2 regions of the Ideonella sp. FW305-24 genome follow, and region 1 is predicted to be linked to the other one. Evidence: riboswitches for the same ligand, from Rfam matches in the RefSeq annotation. Region 1 holds a riboswitch; the other holds the start of a gene.
What was found. Region 1 has a riboswitch for S-adenosylhomocysteine ahead of ahcY (adenosylhomocysteinase). Riboswitches for the same ligand answer to the same signal wherever they lie in the genome.
Positions count from the first base shown of each region.

Region 1 (3,408 bases):
CGTCCACCGTCCAGCCGGGGTTCGCATTCGGGTCTTCGGTGAGTGTGAGCTCGCCGACCCGCCGCTCGCGAGCGTAGCGTTCGCCACGCTCGCGAGCACCCGAGCCGAACTGTTGCAGCAAGGTGCTCAGTCCGGGGCCGGACACTGCCTGCAACTCATCGTCGTCGTACATGGCGAGGCGAACGCTGGGCGCGAAACCGGGTCAGTACCGGTAGGTGTCGGGCTTGTAGGGGCCTTGCTTGGGCACGCCAATGTAGGCCGCCTGCTCGTCCGTCAGCTCGGTCAGCATCGCGCCGACCTTCTTCAGGTGCAGGCGGGCGACCTTCTCGTCCAGGTGCTTGGGCAGCACGTAGACCTTGCCCACGTCGTAGCCGTCCTTGTGGCAGAACAGCTCGATCTGGGCGATGGTCTGGTTGGCGAACGAGGAGCTCATCACGAAGCTGGGGTGGCCGGTGCCGCAGCCCAGGTTCACCAGGCGACCCTTGGCCAGCAGGATGATCTTCTTGCCGTCCGGGAAGACCACGTGGTCGACCTGGGGCTTGATCTCGTCCCACTCGTACTTCTCGAGCGACGCGACGTCGATCTCGTTGTCGAAGTGGCCGATGTTGCAGACGATGGCCTGGTCCTTCATCGCTGCCATGTGTTCATGGCGGATGACGTCCTTGTTGCCGGTGGTGGTCACGAAGATGTCGGCCTTGTCGGCCGCGTATTCCATGGTCACGACCTTGTAGCCTTCCATCGCAGCCTGCAGCGCGTTGATCGGGTCGATCTCGGTCACCCAGACCTGGGCCGACAGCGCGCGCAGTGCCTGCGCCGAGCCCTTGCCCACGTCGCCATAACCGGCCACGCAGGCGACCTTGCCGGCGATCATCACGTCGGTGGCGCGCTTGATGCCGTCCACCAGGCTTTCACGGCAGCCGTAGAGGTTGTCGAACTTGCTCTTGGTGACCGAGTCGTTGACGTTGATCGCGCGGAACAGCAGCGTGCCCTTGACCGACATTTCCTTCAGGCGGTGCACGCCGGTGGTTGTCTCTTCGGTCACGCCGATGATCTCGGCGCTCTTGCGGGTGTACCAGGTCGGGTCCACCGCCAGCTTGGCCTTGATCGCGGCGAAGAGTTCGGTCTCTTCTTCGCTCTTCGGGTTGGCGATGACGGACAGATCCTTCTCGGCCTTCTGGCCCAGATGCATCAGCAGCGTGGCGTCGCCGCCATCGTCCAGGATCATGTTCGGGCCTTCGCCCGGCGTGCCGGCGGCGCCGAAGTCGAAGATGCGGTGGGTGTAGTCCCAGTAGTCTTTCAGGGTTTCGCCCTTGTAGGCGAAGACCGGAGTGCCGGCGGCGACCAGCGCGGCAGCGGCATGGTCCTGCGTCGAGAAGATGTTGCACGAGGCCCAGCGCACTTGCGCGCCCAGGGCCTGCAGCGTCTCGACCAGCACGGCGGTCTGGATCGTCATGTGCAGCGAGCCGGTGATGCGCGCGCCTTTCAGCGGCTGGCTGGCGGCGAATTCCTCGCGGATCGCCATCAGGCCGGGCATCTCGGTCTCGGCGATCTTGATTTCCTTGCGGCCCCAGGCGGCGAGGGACAGGTCGGCAATGACGTGGGAATCGGTGGCCAGCAGTTGGCTGGCGGGAGTGGCTGCATTCATCGGGGAGCTCCGAAAGTCAAAGGGTTGACCCGCGGTGGCGAACAGGATGAACAACAGCGTGCACCGGCACAAGCGGGACACAACTCACCCTGGGCGCCACGGCCATGGATCGCAGGGCCGTGCGGGTGAGCGCCGTTGCAAAGCAGAAGGTTCCGAGCCTGGGGCCTGCTGGCCTTGCAACGCTCCTCGGAACCGAGGGCCGGATTCTAACCAGCACCGCAGCCGCTGGCGAGGCGTCCCTTGCCGCGGGTGCAGTACCGGCGCTGTCGGTTTCAGGACTTATGTCGCATCGGCCGGCGCTTTGAGCTGGCTGATGTCGGCCCGCGGCGGCGTGCCGAACAGCCGCCGGTACTCGCGGCTGAACTGCGACGGGCTTTCGTAGCCCACGCGGTGCGCCGCAGTGCTGGCGTCCAGCCCTTCGGCCAGCATCAGCCGGCGCGCGTGCTGCAGCCGCAGGGACTTCTGGAACTGCAGCGGCGACAGCGTCGTCAGCTGCTTGAAGCGCAGGTGCAGCGTGGATGGGCTCATCGCCGCGCTGGCGGCCAGCTCGTCGATGCGCAGCGGCTGGTCGTAGCGCTGCGTCAGCTGCTCGACTGCGCGGGCAATGCGCGGCGCGGCGCTGTCGCCGGCCGCCAGTGCGCGCAGCCGCGGGCCCAGCGGCCCGGTCAGCACGCGGTAGAAGATCTCGCGCTGCACCAGCGGTGCCAGCATGCGCAGGTCCTGCGGCGTGTCCAGCAGCTGCAACAGGCGCAGCGCAGCGTCCAGCAGCGGCGCGGTCACGGGCGCCAGGTTCAGGCCGCCGGCGGCGGGTTCGACCGGCGCTGCCGTCACCGGCGGGCCGGCGTCCAGTTCGAGCAACAGGTCGGCCAGCGTCTGGGTGTCGCAGCTGAAGCGCAGGCAGATGTAGGGCTTGTCCGGCGTGGCCTGGATCACGTGGCTGCGCGGCATCAGCGGCATGGCCACCAGCAGGCAGTGGCTGGGGCCGTAGGTCAGTACTTCGTCGCCCAACTGCACCTGCTTGGCGCCCTGCAGTGCCAGCACCAGGCCGGGTTCGTAGACGACAGGCAGCCGCGCGGCGGGTGCGCTGGCGCGGATCAGCTTCAGGCCGGGCACCGCGGTGGCATGCGTGCCTTCGCTGGTGGCTCGGCGCAGCGCCAGGGCCAGGGCCTGCTGTCGCAGGGCATCCAGTTCAAGTTCGGCGGTGGATGGGGCAGCTGCAAGTGTCGATTCGGCCATGCTGTCGATTGTGCAAGCGCCGCATTGGCCCTGGCGCGGCGGTGGCCGCAGGATCGGAGGATCAGGCAAGGATGGCCGAGCTTTGCACTGTGCCGGCGTGGCGCCGCTGCCTAAGCTTCGGTCCATCGCAGCGGCACAGGGCCGCTGCCCGCTCACAAGGAGAGACTGTCATGACCACCACCAAGACAAGCGCCGCACTGCCGCGCCGCCGCCTGGGCACCCAGGGCCCGCAGGTCTCGGCCATCGGCCTGGGCTGCATGGGCATGTCCGACTTCTACGGCCCGCGGGACGACGCCCAGTCCCTGGCCGTGCTGCACCACGCGCTGGACATCGGCCTGAATTTCTTCGACACCGCCGACATGTACGGCGTGGGCCGCAACGAGCAGCTCATCTCGCAGGTGCTGGCCAAGCGCCGCAGCGAAGTCGTGATCGCCACCAAGTTCGGCAACGTGCGTGCGCCGGACGGCACGCTGCTGGGCATCGACGGCAGCGCGGCCTACGTGCGCAAGGCCTGCGACGCCAGCCTG
Region 1 is NZ_JBYTAI010000015.1:93,559-96,966, forward strand. Features, by position in the region: gene AC3WR5_RS28330 (DEAD/DEAH box helicase) at 1-172, opposite strand, end outside; gene ahcY (adenosylhomocysteinase) at 203-1,645, opposite strand; S-adenosyl-L-homocysteine riboswitch at 1,766-1,839, opposite strand; gene AC3WR5_RS28340 (AraC family transcriptional regulator) at 1,925-2,881, opposite strand; gene AC3WR5_RS28345 (aldo/keto reductase) at 3,052-3,408, shown strand, end outside.

Region 2 (3,408 bases), on a different contig from region 1:
TTTCTTCCAGGCTGGGCGTGATCAGGCCCGACAGGCCGATGATGTCGGCGCCTTCCTCGCGCGCCTTGGCCAGGATGTCCTGGCAAGGCACCATCACGCCCATGTTGACGACCTCGAAGTTGTTGCACTGCAGGACCACCGTGACGATGTTCTTGCCGATGTCGTGCACGTCGCCCTTGACCGTCGCGATGACGATCTTGCCCTTGGCCTTCGCGTCGCCGCCAGCGTCCACCAAGGCCTTCTTCTCGGCCTCGATGTAGGGCAGCAAATGGGCGACAGCCTGCTTCATCACTCGGGCGCTCTTCACGACCTGGGGCAGGAACATCTTGCCGGCGCCGAACAGGTCGCCGACGATGTTCATGCCGGCCATCAGCGGGCCTTCGATGACATGCAGCGGCCGGCCGCCATCGGCCTGGATCGCCTGCCACACCTCTTCGGTGTCCTCGTTGATGAACTCCGTGATGCCGTGCACCAGCGCGTGTGAGAGCCGCTCGGTCGCCGGCGCCGCGCGCCAGGCCAGCCGGGCGCTGTCGTCCTTGGCCGCGCCCTTGACCTGCTCGGCCACTTCCAGCAGCCGCTCGGTCGAGTCCGCGCGGCGGTTCAGCACCACGTCTTCCACGCGCTCGCGCAGGTCCGCGTCCAGCTGGTCGTACACGCCGACCATGCCGGCGTTGACGATGCCCATGTCCATGCCCGCCTGGATCGCGTGGTACAGGAAGACCGTGTGGATGGCCTCGCGCACTGGCTCGTTGCCGCGGAAGCTGAACGACACGTTGGACACGCCGCCGGAGACCTTGGCACCGGGCAGGTTTTGCTTGATCCAGCGCGTGGCGTTGATGAAGTCCACCGCGTAGTTGTTGTGCTCCTCGATGCCGGTGGCAATCGCGAAGATGTTCGGGTCGAAGATGATGTCTTCAGGCGGGAAGCCCACGTCTTCGACCAGCACCCGGTAGGCGCGTGCGCAGATCTCGGTCTTGCGCGCGAAGGTGTCGGCCTGGCCTTGCTCGTCGAAGGCCATGACCACGGCCGCAGCGCCATAGCGCCGCACCAGCGTGGCCTGGCGCTTGAACTCGGCCTCGCCTTCCTTCAGCGAAATGCTGTTGACGATGCCCTTGCCCTGCAGGCACTTCAACCCGGCCTCGATCACGCTCCACTTCGACGAGTCCACCATGATGGGCACGCGCGCGATCTCCGGCTCCCCGGCAATCAGGTTCAGGAAACGCACCATGGCGGCCTGGCTGTCCAGCATCGCCTCGTCCATGTTGATGTCGATCACCTGCGCGCCGTTTTCGACCTGCTGGCGGGCGACGGCCAGCGCCTTCTCGAACTCGCCGGCCAGGATCATGCGGGCGAAGACCTTGGAGCCGGTGACATTGGTGCGCTCGCCGATGTTGACGAACAGCGACTGCGCGTCGATGGCCACAGGCTCCAGCCCGGACAGGCGCATCGGCGGCGGTGCCACGGCGGTGTCAGAGCTCGAATCGGGAACGTCGGGAAGGTCGGCAGAGGCGGAGGGCATGGCGCGGTCGTGCGGCAACACGAGGAGATGAAGAAAATCGGCCCGAGCGGGCGGAGCTCACCCAGGTCGGGTGAGCGTCGTTGTCATCTACCCAAGCCTGACAGCGCGGGATCACCGCGCTGCTGCAACGCTCCTTGGAAGCCTGATTTTAGCGGCCTGCGACCCGACGTGCCGGCGCTCGCCCCACCCCCACGATCCAGTGCGGGTCAGCTACCCTTTCGGGTAGGCCGCTCGACGCAGGGGGCTCCTACACTTTTTGGCAGGTCTCCACCCACGTTTTTCACATCAAGGAAACTGCCATCAAACCCCTCACCGCCCCCCTGGCCGCCGCTGCGCTGGCCTGCCTGATGCTCGCCGCCACCTCGGCGCAAGCTGCACCCACCTACCGCATCAAGGACCTGGGCGTCGGGCCGGATGGCTACTCCAGCCAGGGCCTGGCGATCAACGACCAGAACGTCGTCGTCGGCTGGATCCAGAAGGAACAGTACGGCGCCCACATCGCCGTGGCCTTCCAGCCCGACGGCAGCATCGTCACCCTGGGCACGCTGCCCGGCGACACTTCCAGCTTCGCCACCGGCATCAACAACGCCGGCCAGATCGTCGGCTACAGCGGACCGTCCGACTCGCCTGGCGCCTTCCTTTACGACCCCGTGACCGGCATGCAGGCGCTGGGCAGCTTCGACCCCGCGCACCGCTACAGCATGGCCGCCGGCATCTCGGACAACGGCACCGTCGTTGGCCAGAGCAACACGGTGGACGGCGTGCCGCATGCCTTCACCTGGACGGCGGCCACCGGCATGGTCGACCCGTTCCCGAAGAAGGGCGCGGCGGACGCCTCGGGCATCAACGCCAGCGGCCAATGGGTGGGCCACTACGACAAGACCGACGCGACCATCGGCGTGCGCGTCAGCGCCGAAGGCAAGGTCAACCAGCTTGGCGCCTTCAGCCCGCTGGCGCCCTACAGCTACGGCAAGGGCATCAACAGCAAGGGCCAGGTGGCCGGCTACAGCGCCGACCCCGACACCCTCACCAGCCGCGCCTTCCTGTGGGACAAGAAGAAGGGCATGATCGACATTGGCGTGCTGCCCGGCGGTCTCTACAGCAATGCGCTGAAGGTCAATGACGCCGGCCAGGTCGTCGGCATTGCCGACAAGCCCGCCCGCCGCGGTTCCACCAACGTGGCGTTCTACTACGACAAGAAGACCGGCATGGTGGACGTCTCCACCCTGATCGACCCGGCCGACCCGCTCTACGGCAAGGTCCAGTTCGACGCCGGCCAAGGCATCAACAACAACGGCGTCATCGTCACCAACGGCATCCAGGGCGAGGACTATCACGCCTATCTGCTGATCCCGGTGAACTGAAGTGTCACGGGCGGGTCGGTCCGCCTCTGTCCGTAAACCGGTACAAATCGGCGCCATCGCACACTGCGCTGGCGCCTGCTGCGCTTTCGGACCAGTCCAGCCGCTAACCTGACGGGATGTGTGCCTGCCGGGGTTCCGGCGCGAGAATGGGCGCGCCTTGCCGTTGCCCATGAACTCCACCTTACCCGCCGCCCACGACCCCTACCTCATCGAGCTGGCTGCCGAGCTGTTGCGCCGGCCCAGTGCGCTGGCCGACCTGCAGGCCGAGGAGGCCCGCACCGTCGTCAGCTACATGCGGCTGTGGCAGTGCGACGAAGGCGCGGTGCTGCTGCGCGAGGGCGAGCAGGCCGACACCGGCCACATGCTGCTGGTGATCGACGGCGAGGTCAGCGTCGAGAACACCGTCGTCAGCCGCACCGATCCGCTGATCGTCACCGTGCTCGGCCCTGGCAGCCTGATCGGCGAGATGGGTTTGCTGGACGGCGCGCCGCGCGCGGCCTCCTGCATCGCGATGACGCCGGTGCA
Region 2 is NZ_JBYTAI010000002.1:416,462-419,869, reverse strand. Features, by position in the region: gene metH (methionine synthase) at 1-1,447, opposite strand, end outside; S-adenosyl-L-homocysteine riboswitch at 1,585-1,661, opposite strand; gene AC3WR5_RS07565 (DUF3466 family protein) at 1,867-2,883, shown strand; gene AC3WR5_RS07560 (cyclic nucleotide-binding domain-containing protein) at 3,053-3,408, shown strand, end outside.
Region 2: it holds a riboswitch for S-adenosylhomocysteine, as region 1 does, so the genes downstream of both, metH (methionine synthase) here and ahcY (adenosylhomocysteinase) in region 1, are expected to answer to the same signal.